Linked DNA regions of Immundisolibacter sp.. The protein of the gene in region 3 interacts with the protein of the main gene of each other region in a pairwise test. Links are inferred from orthologs where the notes say so. Each region holds a gene or a part of one and is shown on either strand. Other genes may lie near its edges.

The links. The genes of interacting proteins can lie anywhere in the genome.
Region 1: the proteins of ftsZ (region 3) and zapD interact in binary tests that used the Escherichia coli proteins (3 or more experiments, as listed by UniProt). The link is inferred for Immundisolibacter sp. from one-to-one orthologs.
Region 2: the proteins of ftsZ (region 3) and H5U26_RS02195 interact in binary tests that used the Escherichia coli proteins (3 or more experiments, as listed by UniProt). The link is inferred for Immundisolibacter sp. from one-to-one orthologs.

What each region holds. Positions count from the first base shown.
Region 1 is NZ_JACIZD010000002.1:47,516-52,387, reverse strand. What follows is about bases 802-3,585. They hold zapD (cell division protein ZapD), read right to left. Parts: upstream 2,689-3,585; coding sequence 1,915-2,688; downstream 802-1,914. Other genes in these bases: H5U26_RS04125 (A24 family peptidase), read right to left, coding at 3,326-3,585; coaE (dephospho-CoA kinase), read right to left, coding at 2,724-3,326; H5U26_RS04140 (DNA gyrase inhibitor YacG), read right to left, coding at 1,724-1,918; H5U26_RS04145 (hypothetical protein), read left to right, coding at 1,017-1,787; waaA (lipid IV(A) 3-deoxy-D-manno-octulosonic acid transferase), read right to left, coding at 802-1,022. In the rest of the region: more of waaA, read right to left, coding at 1-801; more of H5U26_RS04125, read right to left, coding at 3,586-4,168; H5U26_RS04120 (type II secretion system F family protein), read right to left, coding at 4,177-4,872. UniProt on the Escherichia coli protein: Cell division factor that enhances FtsZ-ring assembly. Directly interacts with FtsZ and promotes bundling of FtsZ protofilaments, with a reduction in FtsZ GTPase activity.
Region 2 is NZ_JACIZD010000001.1:454,230-459,130, reverse strand. What follows is about bases 802-3,614. They hold H5U26_RS02195 (rod shape-determining protein), read right to left. Parts: upstream 2,824-3,614; coding sequence 1,780-2,823; downstream 802-1,779. Other genes in these bases: gatA (Asp-tRNA(Asn)/Glu-tRNA(Gln) amidotransferase subunit GatA), read left to right, coding at 3,250-3,614; gatC (Asp-tRNA(Asn)/Glu-tRNA(Gln) amidotransferase subunit GatC), read left to right, coding at 2,930-3,217; mreC (rod shape-determining protein MreC), read right to left, coding at 856-1,734; mreD (rod shape-determining protein MreD), read right to left, coding at 802-829. Also shown: mrdA (penicillin-binding protein 2), read right to left, coding at 1-369; more of mreD, read right to left, coding at 374-801; more of gatA, read left to right, coding at 3,615-4,707; Asp-tRNA(Asn)/Glu-tRNA(Gln) amidotransferase subunit GatB, read left to right, coding at 4,704-4,901. UniProt on the Escherichia coli protein: Forms membrane-associated dynamic filaments that are essential for cell shape determination. Acts by regulating cell wall synthesis and cell elongation, and thus cell shape.
Region 3 is NZ_JACIZD010000001.1:193,876-198,782, reverse strand. The notes cover bases 104-2,922. They hold ftsZ (cell division protein FtsZ), read right to left. Parts: upstream 2,183-2,922; coding sequence 1,025-2,182; downstream 104-1,024. Other genes in these bases: ftsA (cell division protein FtsA), read right to left, coding at 2,299-2,922; lpxC (UDP-3-O-acyl-N-acetylglucosamine deacetylase), read right to left, coding at 104-932. Also shown: more of lpxC, read right to left, coding at 21-103; more of ftsA, read right to left, coding at 2,923-3,534; H5U26_RS00920 (cell division protein FtsQ/DivIB), read right to left, coding at 3,531-4,412; H5U26_RS00915 (D-alanine--D-alanine ligase), read right to left, coding at 4,405-4,907. UniProt on the Escherichia coli protein: Essential cell division protein that forms a contractile ring structure (Z ring) at the future cell division site. The regulation of the ring assembly controls the timing and the location of cell division.

The sequences.
Region 1 (4,872 bases), on a different replicon or contig from region 3:
AGCTGCGCCGGTTCGATCAGGTTGTGACCGCCGCGGGCGGTCGGGCTGGTGCCTAGGCTGCCGCCCACGAACACGATGTCCGCGGCCGCCATCAACGATGGCAGTTCACCCAGGCTGTCGGCCAGGTACACCGCGCAGGGATGGCCGTCGTCGGCGCTGCGCAGCGCCGTGGCCCAGCCCTGTTCCCGGCACAGGCGCGCCACTTCGGCAAAGCGCTGCGGATGCCGCGGCGCCAGAATCAGCACCGCCTCTGGATGCTGGGCGCGCAGCCGGCGGTGCGCGGCCAGCGCGGCCTGCTCCTCGCCGGCATGGGTGCTGGCGGCCAGCCAGACTGGCCGCCCTTCGCCCAGACGTTGGCGCAGGGCCAGACCGGCTGCAGGATTCGGCGCGGCAGCATCGAACTTCAGGTTGCCGGTGACGGTCAGGCGCCCGGGCGGCAGGCCCAGTGCGAGCAGGCGTTCGCCGTCTGGCGCGGTCTGGGCGCCGACTGCGGCGAGCCGCTCCAGCGTTTGCCGGGTCAGCTGTGGCCAGCGCCCGTAACCACGGGCCGACCGGGGTGACAGGCGGCCGTTGGCCAGCAGCAAGGGGATTTGCAGTGCCTGCGCGGTGGCGTACAGGTTCGGCCACAGTTCGGTTTCCAGGATGATGCCAAGGCGCGGGCTCTGGCGACCAAGGAAGCGCCGCACGGCGCCCGGCAGGTCGTAGGGCAGGTAGCAATGCGCCACGCTGTCGCCGACTCGACTGCGCAGGTGAGCCGAACCGGTCGGGGTGGTGGTGGTGACCAGCAGCGGCAGCTCGGGACGTGCCTTCTGCAGGGCGATGATCAACGGCAGGGCCGCGTTGACTTCGCCCACCGACACCGCGTGCAGCCACACGCCGCCGGGTGCAGCGGCGGCAGCGAAGCCGAGTCGCTCCGCCCAGCGCCGGCGGTAGGCGGGCGTGTGCCGGCTGCGCCACAGCAGGCGCCCGAAGGCCAGCGGCAGGCTGGCAGTGAGCAAACAGGAATAGAGTCGACGATGCACGGCGGGGATTCGGGGATTGGGCGTAAACGATCAGGCGACCGGCCGCGGTCGCTTTCCGGCGCACGCCTGCAGCGCTTGCTGGATGCGGCCAACGTGCTCGAACGCGACGGCTTCGGGATAAAGGTGGCGCAGCTGCCGTGCGGAACCATTCTGAAGCTTTTTCGCCGCAAGCGCCGCGTGTCGTCGGCGGCCTGGCGACCCTATGCGCAGCGCTTTGTGCGCAATGCCGCTCACCTCGCGGGGGCCGGCATTCCGACCGTGCAGGTGCGGGCGTTTTTTCAATGCGCGCCGGCGGCCCGGCACGTAGTGGCCTATCGCCCGCTGGCAGGGGACGTGCTGCGCGAGCGGCTTGCCCGCGGCGAGCCGGTCGACTGGTCGCGGCTGGCCGTTTTCATGGCGCATCTGCACCGGCAGGGCATCTACTTTCGTTCGCTGCACAGCGGCAACATCGTGTGCCTGCCGGGCGACGCTTTCGGTCTGATCGATATCGCCGATCTGTACGTGTGCCGGCGACCGTTGGGGACGCTTCGCCGGGGGCGGAATCTGCGTCCGATGCTGCGCGACCCGCTGCTGCAGGCGCTGCGCGAGCGGCAGGCATTTGGCGGGTTTCTCGATGCCTATCGGCGGGAGGCGGGCTTCGGATCGCTCAGGTCCGAAGTCTTCTCCCGCCTGGCCTGGCGCCAGTGGCGGCGGGCCGGTGCTCAATCGTCATCGTCGGCGATTGGCGGCTGGTCGGGCTCCGGGGCAGTGTCCGGCAGGCGGTAGTCGCCACTGAGCCAGCTGCCCAGGTCCGCCATCTTGCAGCGCTCGCTGCAAAACGGTCGATACGGGTTCTGGACCGACCAGACGGTTGGCTTCTTGCAAGTCGGGCAGGGTAGAGTCAAGGGTTGCTTCACAGGCTGCAGCACATGAGGCGAAACGGCACGTCCTCGTCCGCCGGCTGCGGCTTGCCGCACTCGGCATAGCGCACGAAGCGGATCGAGAAACGGTGCCGGCCGGCACTTATCTCCGGGTAGTACTGGCTGCCCAGGGGCAGCAGGATCCGCAACAGCTGATGCGGCAGGTTGGTGTCCAGCGAGCGCTGGTAGAAGCCCAACTGCGCCGATTCGGCGGCGGCGGCGGCAGACTGGCGTATCAACTCCAGGATCAGACGGGTAGCGCTGCCGAGGCTGGTGAACGGATCGCTCCAGGCGGCGATGTCCTGCTGGCGTTTGGCGACCGGCCGTGCCAGCCAGTGCCGGTAGGCGGGTTGGTCGAAATCGCAGTTGCCCAGGGCCAGGTTGTGACGCTTGCGCAGCTGCCCGATCATGTCGCTTTCCAGCAGCGCCTGGGCAAACGGCAGGCGCAGGCCGTGCAGGCGGTCGATCTCGCTGTCGAGCTGTTCCAGTACCTCCTGCAGGCGTCCGCGATCGACGTCCGGCGCGCTTTGCATGGCGGTCAGGATGCCGGCCAGGCGCTCCAGTTCCTTGACGACTTCGGCGCGCAGGTCACTGCGCGTGAGCAGGTCGGCCAGATCCAGCAGATGCAGCACGGCGGCCCGGTGGTGCCACACCTGATCGCCGCCCAGGCTGTCGTGCAGGTTGCGCAGCACGAACTCGATCCGCAGCAACATGCGCATGCGCTCGTTCAGCGGTTGCTCGTAGGCGACGAAATCGGGTGGATTCATAACCCGCCAAGGGTGCCCGTCGGGGCGCGTGGATGCTAGCTTTGCCCGGCCAGTTCGAGATAGCGCGCATGCACGCTTTCCAGTTGATGCGTAAGGGCAACGATGTCGGTGGCATTGTCGACCACGTCATCCGCAGCTTCAAGTCTGCGCGCGCGGGATGTCTGCGCGGCCAGCATCGCCCGGCACTGCTCGGCGCTCATCCGGTCGCGCTGCATCAGGCGTGCAAGCTGCACTTCCTCGGGCACGTCGATCACCAGGACGCGGTGTACCAGTGCGCGCAGGGCGGCCGATTCGATCAGCAGCGGCACGGCAAGAATGCAATAAGGGCCGCGGACCTGTTGCAGGCGGGCGCGAATCTCGGCCTGGATCAGCGGATGCAGGATGGCTTCCAGGCGGCGGCGCTCGGCCGGGTCGGCAAACACCACCTCTCGCAGTCGTCGGCGGTCCAGCGTGCCGTCGGCCTGCAGTATCTGCGAACCGAAGGCGGCGGCCACGGCGGCCAGTCCGGGCGTGCCGGGGGCCACGACATCGCGCGCCACCTCGTCGGCGTCGATGACCGGCACGCCACGTTCCTGGAAAAACGCCGTAGCCGTGGACTTGCCCGCCGCGATGCCGCCGGTCAGACCAACCACCAACATCACAGCGCCGCCTGCCAGTACGCCGCGCGCAGCGCTTCGCCCCACATCAGGTTGATCCAGCCGGCGACGGCCAGAAATGGCCCAAACGGAAACGGCTGTTGGCGGTTCTGACCGTGGCGCAGGATGGCACCAAGGCCGTAGACGGTTCCGACCAGCGAGGCGAGCAGGATGCACGCCGGCAATGCCTGCCAGCCGAGCCAGGCGCCCAGCAGCGCCAGCAGCTTGAAGTCGCCGTAACCCATGCCTTCCTTGCCGGTCAGCCACTTGAACAGGTGATACACCAGCCACAGGACAAGATAGCCGGCCACCGCGCCGATGACCGCCGAGCGCAGGTCCGTGAAGGTGCCGTCCAGGTTCACCAGCAAGCCGGCCCAGATGCCCGGCAGCGTGATCGCATCCGGCAGCAGCATGTGGTCGATATCGATCAGGGTGAGTGCCAGCAGCGTCAGGGTCAGGCCGATTGCCGCCACGGCGGTGATGCCGGGTCCAAAGCGCACGGCCACCGCGGCAGACAGCACACCGGCGGTCAGTTCCAGCAGCGGATAACGGACAGATATCGGTGCCTTGCAGGCGGCGCAGCGGCCGCGCAGCCACAGCCAGCCCAGCAGGGGGATGTTGTGGCGCCAGGCAATCGGTGTCTTGCAGTGTGGGCAGTGCGACGCCGGCGCGAGCAGGTCATAGCGGTCGGTTGCGGCCATGCCGCCGCAATCGACCTGCCACTGTCGCTGCAGCATCACCGGCAGGCGATGCACGACCACGTTCAGGAAACTGCCAAGCAGCAAACCGAGCAGCAGACAAACACCGACAAACAGTGCCGGACTCCCCAGCAGCGCACCGACCATCGGCCGGCTCAGAAAACGGAGGCGAGCTTGAAGATGGGCAGATACATGGCGATCACCAGACCGCCAACGATCACGCCAAGCACCGACATGATCAGCGGCTCCATCAGGCTGGTCAGACGGCTGACCATCTGGTCGACTTCGTCTTCGTAAAAATCGGCCACCTTGCCGAGCATGTGGTCGACGGAGCCGGATTCCTCCCCGATCGACACCATCTGGTTGACCATGTGCGCGAACAGGTTGGTGTTTTCCATCGACACGTGCAGGCTGCTGCCGGTGGCCACCTCGTCACGGATTTGGCGTATGCCTTTCTCGTAGACCACGTTGCCGGCGGCGCGGGCCACCGAATCCATGGCTTCCACCAGCGGGACGCCGGCACCGAACATGGTCGACAGGGTGCGTGCATAGCGGGCCACGGCACCCTTGCGGATGATTTCGCCAATCAGGGGGATGCGCAGCACGGCTGCGTCCAGGAAATCACGAAACCGTTCGGAGCGCCGATGTGCCTGTACGGAGCCGACGACGGCGCCGACGACCACCAGGATGGCAATCCACCACCACTGACGAAAGCCGCGTGACAACTCGACCACCCACGCGGTGAGGGCCGGCAGGTCGGCACCGAAACCCTTGAAAAGGCTCTCGAACTGCGGGATCACGAACACCAGCAGGATACTGGTGACGATGAAGCCGACCGCGATCACGGCCGC
Region 2 (4,901 bases), 260 kb from region 3 along the record:
CAGGCTGGCGAAGCGCTCCAGGTCGGCAGGACGCAGGTCGATCAGGCGCCCGAGTCCGGCCAGTGTGGCGGCCGTGTCCGGCACGCTCTCGGGCGTCAGGTACAGGCTGTAACTGGACACATTCTCGGCCAGCAGCGTGCCGTTGCGGTCCGTGATGACGCCGCGCGCCGGCGCGATCACCTCGGCGCGGATGCTGTTGTTACGGGAAGCGGTGGCGTAGCGGTCGTGCTGCACCACCTGCAGGAAGCCCAGGCGTACCAGCAGACCGCCGCCGGCCAGTGCCATCAAGACCAGCAGCAGCGCCGCGCGGCGCCGGAACAGGCGCAGTTCCGCTGCCGGGTCCTTGATGGTCTGCTGGCGGCGCACCATGGGCTCAGCGACTGGCGCGGCGGCGCAGGTCGCGCAGGGTCAGGAACAGCCACGGCCACACCAGGGCGCCGCTGAAGGCCGGCAGCAGCATGCCGGCCGACACCGGCCGCCCGCTGCTGCCGGTCACCAGCGCCACGATGAGTTGCTGTACCAACAGCAGCGGCACCAGCAGCAGCGCCTGCTGCCACAACGGCAACACGCGCAGACGCTGATGTTCGGCCAACACGGCGGCCGCCACCACGGCCAGCGCCAGCGCATGCTGGCCCAGCGGCGCGCCGGTGAGCGCGTCCTGCAACAGGCCCAGCGTGAAGCCGGCGGTTATCCCCACCCGGTCCGGCTGGGCCAGGCACCAATAGGCCAGCACCAGGGTCAGCCAGGGCGGCTGCCAGGCCACCGCCCAGGCCGGCAGCGGCGCCGACAACAGCAATCCTGCCGCCAGCAGGCTGGCGGCGATGGCCATGCTCCGGGGCGGGACGGGCGCGGCGCTCACGGGACTGACGCCGGGGCCGTCGCGGCGCCGGGATCGGCGGGCGCAGTCTGCGCCGCCGGCCATACCAGCAATACCTCCTGGATGCGGTCCACGCGACCGCGCGGCGTGGCCTGCACCTCGGCGAACTCGCCCTCGCCGATGCGGTTCACGCTGCTGACCGTGGCCACCGGCAGGTCCGGCGGGAACACATCGTCCAGCCCGGACGTGACCAGCGCGTCGCCCACTTCCATATCGACGTGGTTGGGCAGGTAGGGCAGGTCGAGCGCACCGATCGGCCCGCGGCCCACGGCGATGGCGCGTACCCCGCTGCGGACGCACTTGACCGGTATGGCGTGCCGGCTGTCGGTAATCAGCAGCACCTGACTGGTCTGCGCCGCCACGTGCTGCACCTGGCCGACCACGCCGTCGGCATCGAGCACCGGCTGGCCGACGAACACGCCCTGCAGGGAGCCCTTGTCGATCTGGATCTGCCCGATGTAGGGGTCCAGGCCGACCTTGACCGTGCCGGCGATCAGCGCCCGCAGCGGCTGCTGCGTGTGCGCCAGCGAATCGAGCAAGGCACGCAGGCGGCGGTTTTCGGCCTGCAGGGCGTCCAGCGTCTGCACCTGCAGATGCAGGCGCAGGTTCTGCTCGCGCAGGGCAGCGGTCTGCGCGCGCAGGACGGCGCGTTCGCGCAAGTTGTCGGTGCCCCAGGCCCAGGCCCGAAACGGCAGATCGATGGCCTGCTGCACCGGGTGCAGCACGGTCAGCAAGGTGCTGCGCAGCGGCACCAGGCGCGGACCGCGCTGGTCCAGAAACAGCAGCACCACTGCCGCCAGCGTTGCCAGCAGCAGGCGGAGCGCCAGCGACGGGCGGCGCCGGAACAGGCTAGGCATGGGACATGCGGCGATACCGCGCGACCGGATCGGCCGCGCGGGAACTCACTCCTCGTCGAAGATGTCGGTGACCTGGTCGATGAAATCGAGCGCCATCTCGCCGCCCTTGGCCACGCACAGCATCGGCTCGTCGGCCACCACCACCGGCAGGCCGGTTTCCTCCGAGAACAGCCTGTCGATGCCGCGCAGCAGCGCGCCGCCGCCGGTCAGCACCATGCCGCGCTCGGCCACGTCGGCGGAAAGTTCCGGCGGGATCTGTTCGAGCGCCTTGCGCAGGCCGGCGATGATGCCGTGCAGGGGGTCCTGCAGCGCCTCGAGCACCTCGTTGCTGTTGAGCGTGAAGCTGCGCGGCACGCCCTCGGCCAGGTTGCGGCCGTTGACCTGGATTTCCAGCACCTCGTTGCCCGGATAGGCCGAACCGATCTGATGCTTGATGGTCTCGGCCGTGGACTCGCCGATCAGCGTGCCGTAGTTGCGGCGCACGTAGTTGATGATGGAGTCGTCGAACTTGTCGCCGCCGATGCGCACCGACTCCGAGTACACCAGACCGTTGAGCGAGATGACCGCAATCTCGGTGGTGCCGCCGCCGATGTCGATGATCATCGAGCCGGTGGCCTCGCTGACCGGCAGCCCGGCGCCGATGGCGGCGGCCATGGGTTCCTCGATCAGATATACTTCGCGGGCCCCGGCGCCGAGCGCGGATTCACGAATGGCGCGCCTTTCCACCTGCGTCGAGCCGCAGGGCACGCCCACCACCACGCGTGGACTGGGGCGGAAGAAACCACGTTCGTGCACCTTGCGGATGAAGTGCTGCAGCATCTTCTCGGTGACGTAGAAATCCGCGATCACGCCGTCCTTGAGCGGCCGGATGGCGGTGATGTTGCCGGGCGTGCGACCGAGCATGCGCTTGGCCTCGATGCCCACCGCCTGGATCACCTTGCGGCCGTTGGTGCTGGCGCCGTGGCGGATGGCCACCACGGAAGGCTCCTGCAGCACGATGCCTCGCCCGCGTACCGACACCAGCGTGTTGGCGGTGCCAAGGTCGATGGCAAGATCACTCGAAAAAAGCCCGAACAGTTTTTTGAACATCAGTGGGTCCGACCGGCCTCTAAGATATTGGAACGGCAACAAAACTGCCGTGGCGCCGCAATCTAGCAACGGCGCCCGGCGTTAACAACCAGCGGCGAGGAACAGGGTGTCGATAAGCAGCGACGAGGTGCGCAAGGTGGCGCATCTGGCCCGCATCGAGGTGTCGGCCGGGCAGCTGACGACCTATGCGGCCGAACTGAGCACCATTCTGGAACTGGTGACCCAGCTGGACGGTGCCGACACCGCGCAGGTGCCCCCCCTGGCCCATCCGATCGACGCCAGCCAGCGCCTGCGCGCCGATACCGTCGCCGAAACCGACCAGCGGCGCCGCTTCCAGGCCATCGCACCGGCGGTGCAGGACGGCCTGTATCTGGTGCCAAAGGTCATCGAATGAGCGCAGTTTACACCCCACGGCAAGCCTGACCCATGCTCGACCAGACCCTGACCGAACAGGCCGCCGCGCTGCGCCGGGGCGATTATTCGGCCACCGAACTGACGGCCGCCTACCTGGCCCGCATCGGCGCTCGAAACGCTGCACTGAACGCCTTCATCACCGTCACGGCCGAGGCGGCCACCGCGGCTGCGGCGGCCGCCGACGCGGCGCTGGCCGGCGGCGATGCCGGTCCGCTGGCCGGCATCCCGATCGCCCACAAGGACATCTTCTGCACCGACGGTGTGCGCACCAGCTGCGCGTCGCGGATGCTGGACAACTTCATCGCGCCCTACGACGCCACCGTGGTCCAGCGCCTGGCCGCCGCCGGCGCGGTGATGCTGGGCAAGACCAACATGGACGAGTTCGCGATGGGCTCGTCGAACGAGACCTCGTTCTACGGCCCGGTGCGCAACCCCTGGGATCTGGATCGCGTGCCGGGCGGCAGCAGCGGCGGTTCGGCGGCGGCGGTGGCGGCCGGCCTATGCAGCGCGGCGACGGGCACGGATACCGGCGGTTCGATCCGCCAGCCGGCAGCCCTGACCGGCATCTGCGGCCTGAAGCCCACCTACGGCCGGGTGTCGCGCTACGGCATGGTGGCGTTTGCCTCGTCGCTGGACCAGGCCGGGCCGATGGCCCGCTCGGCGGCCGACCTGGCGCTGCTGCTGCAGGTCATGGCCGGTTTCGACGAGCGCGACTCGACCTGCATCGACCGCCCGGTGCCGGATTACGCGGCCGCGCTGGAGGCGCCCTTGAGCGGCCTGCGCATCGGCCTGCCGGCGGAATATTTCAATGCCGGCCTGGATACCGCCGTCGGCGATGCCGTGCGCGCGGCTCTGGCGGAACTGGAGCGCCTGGGCGCCCAGCTGGTGGACATCGCGCTGCCGCACACGGCGCTGTCGGTGCCGGCCTATTACGTCGTCGCGCCGGCCGAGGCCTCGTCGAACCTGGCCCGCTATGACGGCGTGCGCTACGGCTACCGGGCGCAAAATCCGGCCGACCTGACCGATCTGTACAAACGCACGCGCAGCGAGGGCTTCGGTGCCGAGGTCAAGCGGCGCATCCTGATTGGCACCTACGTGCTGTCGGCCGGCTACTACGACGCCTATTACCTGAAGGCCCAGCGTGTGCGGCGGTTGATTCGTGAAGACTTTCTGAGCGCGTTCGGGCAGGTGGACGTGATCGCCGCGCCGACCACGCCGCAGCCGGCCTTTCGCCTGGGCGAGAAGCAGCACGACCCGGTCGCCATGTACCTGTCGGACATCTACACCATCGCGGCGAATCTGGCTGGCCTGCCGGCCTTGTCCGTTCCCTGCGGGCTGGTGCAGGGCCTGCCGGTGGGGCTGCAGCTGATCGGCCGCGATTTCGACGAGGCGCGGTTGCTGAACGTCGCCCACCGCTACCAGCAGGTGACCGACTGGCACATGCGCCGCGCGCCGGAGGCCCAAGCATGAGCGCCTGGGAAACCGTCATCGGCCTGGAAGTCCACTGCCAGCTGGCCACCCGCAGCAAACTGTTCTCGGGCGCCGCGACGGCATTCGGCGCGCCGCCGAACACGCAGGCCTGCGCCATCGACCTTGCGCTGCCCGGCGTGCTGCCGGTGCTCAATCGCGAGTCGGTGGCCATGGCCATCAAGTTCGGCCTGGCC
Region 3 (4,907 bases):
GAACCCGCGCCCGCATCAGTTCAGGCGGCGGCCGCGGCCTCGATGTAGGAAATCGGTAACTCCTGCGCGCAGTTGAAGGTAACGATTTCATAGTTGCCGGCGTCGGCCAGCAGGCGGCGCAGCAGCCGGTTGTTGAGCGCATGACCCGATTTGAAGCCGGAGAAGGCACCGATCAGGCTGCAGCCGAGCAGGTACAGGTCGCCGATCGCGTCCAGCACCTTGTGCTTGACGAATTCGTCCCGATACCGCAGCCCGTCCTCGTTCAGGATACGCGTCCCGTCGACCACCACGGCGTTCTTCATGCTGCCGCCCTGCACCAGTCCCTGTGCGCGCAGGGACTCGATCTCATGCATGAAACCGAAGGTGCGGGCGCGGCTGATCTCGCGCAGAAAAGCCGTCGACGAAAAATCGACCAGGGCCTGCGCCGGCTTGGCGTCGAAGGCCGGATGGCTGAACTCGATCTCGAAGCTGACCCGAAAACCCTCGTAGGGGTCCAGACGCACCCAGCGGTCAGCGTCGAGTGCCTCGATGGATCGCAGCACCCGCAGGAAGGATTTCGGGGCGTCCTGCTCGCAGATGCCCGCCGACTGGATCAGGAACACGAACGGTCCGGCCGAGCCATCCATGATCGGCACTTCCGGAGCATCGACATCGATCAGGGCGTTATCGATACCCAGCCCCGCCAAGGCCGACAGCAGGTGCTCGACGGTGCCAACCCGCGCCCCGCCGGATTCCAGCGTGGTCGACAGGCGGGTGTCGCCGACTGTGTCGGCGCGCGCCGGAATGATGACCGGCGGATTCAGATCGACACGCCGGAAACGAATGCCGCTATCGACCGGCGCCGGATGCAGGGCCAGTTGAACCCTCGCCCCGGTATGCAGGCCAACGCCGGTGGCGCGGATGCTGTTCTTGAGGGTGCGTTGCCTGATCACGTCGTCGCCGGTCCTGGGAATGGGGTGACACCGGCGCCTGTCACGCGCCGGTAACACAGTCTACATTGCTGGCCGACCGCCCGGCTGCACGGTCAGTCGGCCTGTCGGCGCAGGAAGGCCGGGATTTCCAGATACTCCATGTCGCTGTCGCGAAACGCCTGCACCGGATCGCGCTTGCGTTCCTGGCGAATCACGGTCGGCTGTTCGTAGCGCTTGTACGGGTCGGTGCCGGTGGCGGCACGCACCACCTCCATCGGGCGCTCCACCGGGCGCTCCTGGGTGGTGCGCGCGGGCTTGCGATCAAGGCCGGTGGCGACCACCGTGACGCGCATCTCGTCGTTCAGGTCCGGATCGATCACGGTGCCGATCACCACGCAGGCGTCGGCCGAGGCCAGTTCCCGCACCACGTTGCCGACTTCCTCGAACTCGCCGATCGACATGTCCAGGCCGGCGGTGATGTTGACCAGGATGCCGCGCGCACCGGACAGGTTGATGTCCTCCAGCAGCGGACTGCTGATGGCCGCTTCGGCGGCGATGCGCGCCCGGCCATCGCCGCTGGCGCTGGACGAGCCCATCATGGCCATGCCCATCTCGGACATCACGGTGCGCACGTCGGCGAAGTCGACGTTGATCAGGCCCGGCCGGGTGATCAGCTCGGCAATGCCCTGCACGGCGCCCTGCAGCACCTGATTGGCGGCCTTGAAGGCCTCGGTCAGGCGGAAGTTGCGGTCCAGTTCGGTGATCAGCTTGTCGTTCGGGATGATGATCAGCGAGTCGACGTGCTTGCCCAGCGCCGCGATGCCCTCGTTGGCGATGTCGAGGCGCTTGCGGCCCTCGAAGCCGAACGGTTTGGTCACCACCGCCACCGTCAGGATGCCCAGCTCACGCGCGATCTGCGCGATGATCGGCGCCGCGCCGGTGCCGGTGCCGCCACCCATGCCGGCGGTGATGAACACCATGTCGGCGCCGTCGAGCGCGTCGGCGATGCGTTCCTTGTCTTCCATCGCCGCCTGCGCGCCGATAGCCGGGTTGGCGCCGGCGCCAAGGCCCTTGGTCAGGCCGGTGCCCAGCTGCAGCACGGTCCGTGCAGACGTGCGCCCCAGCACCTGCGCGTCGGTGTTGGCGACGATGAAATCCACGCCATCGATCTGCTGCGCCAGCATGTGTTCGATGGCGTTGCCGCCGCCGCCACCGACGCCGATGACCTTGATGACGGCGTTCTGTTCGGTTGGTTCCATAAGTTCAAACATGTTCGTGCTGCCCCCGGTGTCCAGTAGCTTACCGCGAGAACCGCCCGGTCCCCGGCCAAGAATCGTGTCGCGTGCCTCGCCCCTGCCTTTGCCCTTGCCTCTGTCGCCCAGAATCGTCATACGCCCCCCTGAAACCAGGTTTTGACCTTCGCCCAAATGCCGTTGAAACTGCTCAAGCTGCGCCGCGACGGCTCCTGCGTGGCGCGCTGTTCGAGCGCGTACAGCAGCAGTCCGACGCCGGTGGCGTGGATCGGGTTGCGCACCACGTCCACCAGCCCGCTGACCCGGTGCGGCAGACCCAGCCGCACCGGCGTGTGAAAGATTTCCTCTGCCAGGTCGACCACGCCTTCCATCTTGGAACTGCCGCCGGTCAGCACCACGCCGGCGGCGATCAGATCCTGAAAGCCGCTGCGCCGCAGCTCGGCCTGCACCAGGCGCAGCAGCTCCTCGTAGCGCGGCTCGACCACCTCGGCCAGCGTTTGCCGGGACAGGCGCCGCGGCGCCCGGTCGCCGACGCTGGGCACCTCGATGGTGTCGTCGGCGCCGGCCAGCTGGCGCAGCGCGCAGGCGTACTTGACCTTGATTTCCTCGGCGAACTGGGTCGGCGTGCGCAGCGCCACGGCGATGTCGTTGGTGACCTGATCGCCGGCGATCGGGATCACCGCCGTGTGTGCGATCGAGCCGCCGATGAACACCGCGATGTCGGTGGTGCCGCCGCCGATGTCGACCAGGCACACGCCCAGTTCCATCTCGTCGTCGGTGAGCACCGAATGGCTGGAGGCGACCTGCTCGAGCACCAGCTCGTCCACTTCCAGGCCGCAGCGGCGCACGCACTTGACGATGTTCTGCATGGCGCTGACGGCGGCGGTGACGATGTGCACGCGCGCCTCCAGGCGCACGCCGGACATGCCCACCGGCTGGCGGATGCCCTCCTGCTCGTCGATCACGAACTCCTGCGGCAGCACGTGCACGATGCGCTGGTCCATCGGGATGGCCACCGCCTTGGCGGCGTCCAGCACCCGGTCGACGTCGGCCTGCGTGACTTCGCGGTCGCGGATGGCAACGATGCCGTTCGAGTTGATGCTGCGGATGTGGCTGCCGGCGATGCCGGCATAGACCGAATGAATCTGGCAGCCGGCCATCAGCTCGGCTTCCTCGACCGCCCGCTGCATGGAAGCGACCGTCGATTCGATGTTCACCACCACGCCTTTCTTGAGCCCGCGCGAGGGGTGCGTGCCAAGGCCGATGATTTCAAGCTCGCCCTCGGGCGTCACCTCGCCGACCAGGGTGACGATCTTGGAGGTGCCGATGTCCATGCCGGCAATCAGCCGCTTGTCCTGTTTCTTGCTCATAAATCCATGACCTTGCGGTCGGGTTCGGAAGGCGGTTTGAAGCGCACCGCAAAGCCGTCGCTGTAGCGCAAGTCCACGCTTTCGAGCGGCGGCGCAACGCCCGCCAGGCGGCTGCGGTAGACGGCCGCGAAGCGCTTCAGGCGGCCGGCCACGTCCTTGCGGCCGGCGGTGATGGTCATGCCGTTGGCAAGCCCGATGTGCCAGGCGCCACGGGCCTCCTGACGCACCTCGCGCACCGGTGGCAGGCCCTCCAGCAGGCGGCTGAAGCGCTGGTAGTCGGCAAACACCCGCTGCGGCCGCGCACCGGCGGGGCCGCTGAGCAGGGGCAAGGCCTCCGGCAGCGGTCCGGCGACCGCAAACACCTCGCCGCTGTCGCTGAGCAGGCCGCCGTCGCCCCAGCGGGCGATGGCCCGGTGGCCGACGATCTGCACCACCAGTTTGTCCGGCCACACGCGGCGCACCAGGGCGCGCTTGACCCACGGCTCGTGCCGCGCGGCCTCGGCCACGGCCGCCACGTCCACGCTGAAGAAGCCGCCCGCGGCGGCCGGCAGCAGACGCCCTTGCAGCGCCGCCCGGTCGACGTGATCCAGGTCGCCGGTGATCTCCACCGTGGTCAGCGGAAAGCGCGCCGGGTCGGTGATCCACGCCAGGCCCCGGGCGCCGCCGACCATGGCCGCCAGCAGCAATGCGGCAAGACCCAACCGCCACGCCCAGTGCCCGATCTGGCGCGCGGTTGCCAGCCACACCGTCGCCTGTTCGCGCAGCGTTGGCGGGCGCAGGCGGGCGCCGCGCCGCTGCGGCCGGGCGCCCTGACGCGGCAGCGAGGCCGCACCGATGGACTGGTACAGCGGGCGCGGCGGAGGCGGTGCCCTAAACATCGGCCTGTTCCCCGGCCACCAACAGCCGCGGCGCGGCCTGCGGCTGGTGCAGGCTGGTGTCCAGGATCGCCAGCATCAGCTGGCCGAAATCCATTCCCACCGCGCGCGCCGCCATCGGCACCAGCGAGTGGTCGGTCAGGCCCGGCACGGTGTTGGCCTCCATCAGGTACGGCGCGCCGCTGTCGTCCAGCAGCAGGTCGACCCGGCCCCAGCCGAAACAGTCCAGCGCCGCGAACGCGTCCAGCGCCAGCTGCTGCAGGGCGCGTTCCTGCGCCACCGGCAGCCCGCACGGGCACAGATAGCGGGTGTCGTCGCGCAGGTACTTGGCTTCGTAGTCGTAGAAGGCGCGATCCGTTTCGAGCTTGATGGCCGGCAGCACGCGGTTGCCGACGATGCCGACGGTGTACTCGCCGCCGCCGATGAACCGTTCGATCAGCACCCGCGGATCGTGGGCCATCGCCGCTGCCACGGCCGCTGGCAGGTCGGCGGCGCGCT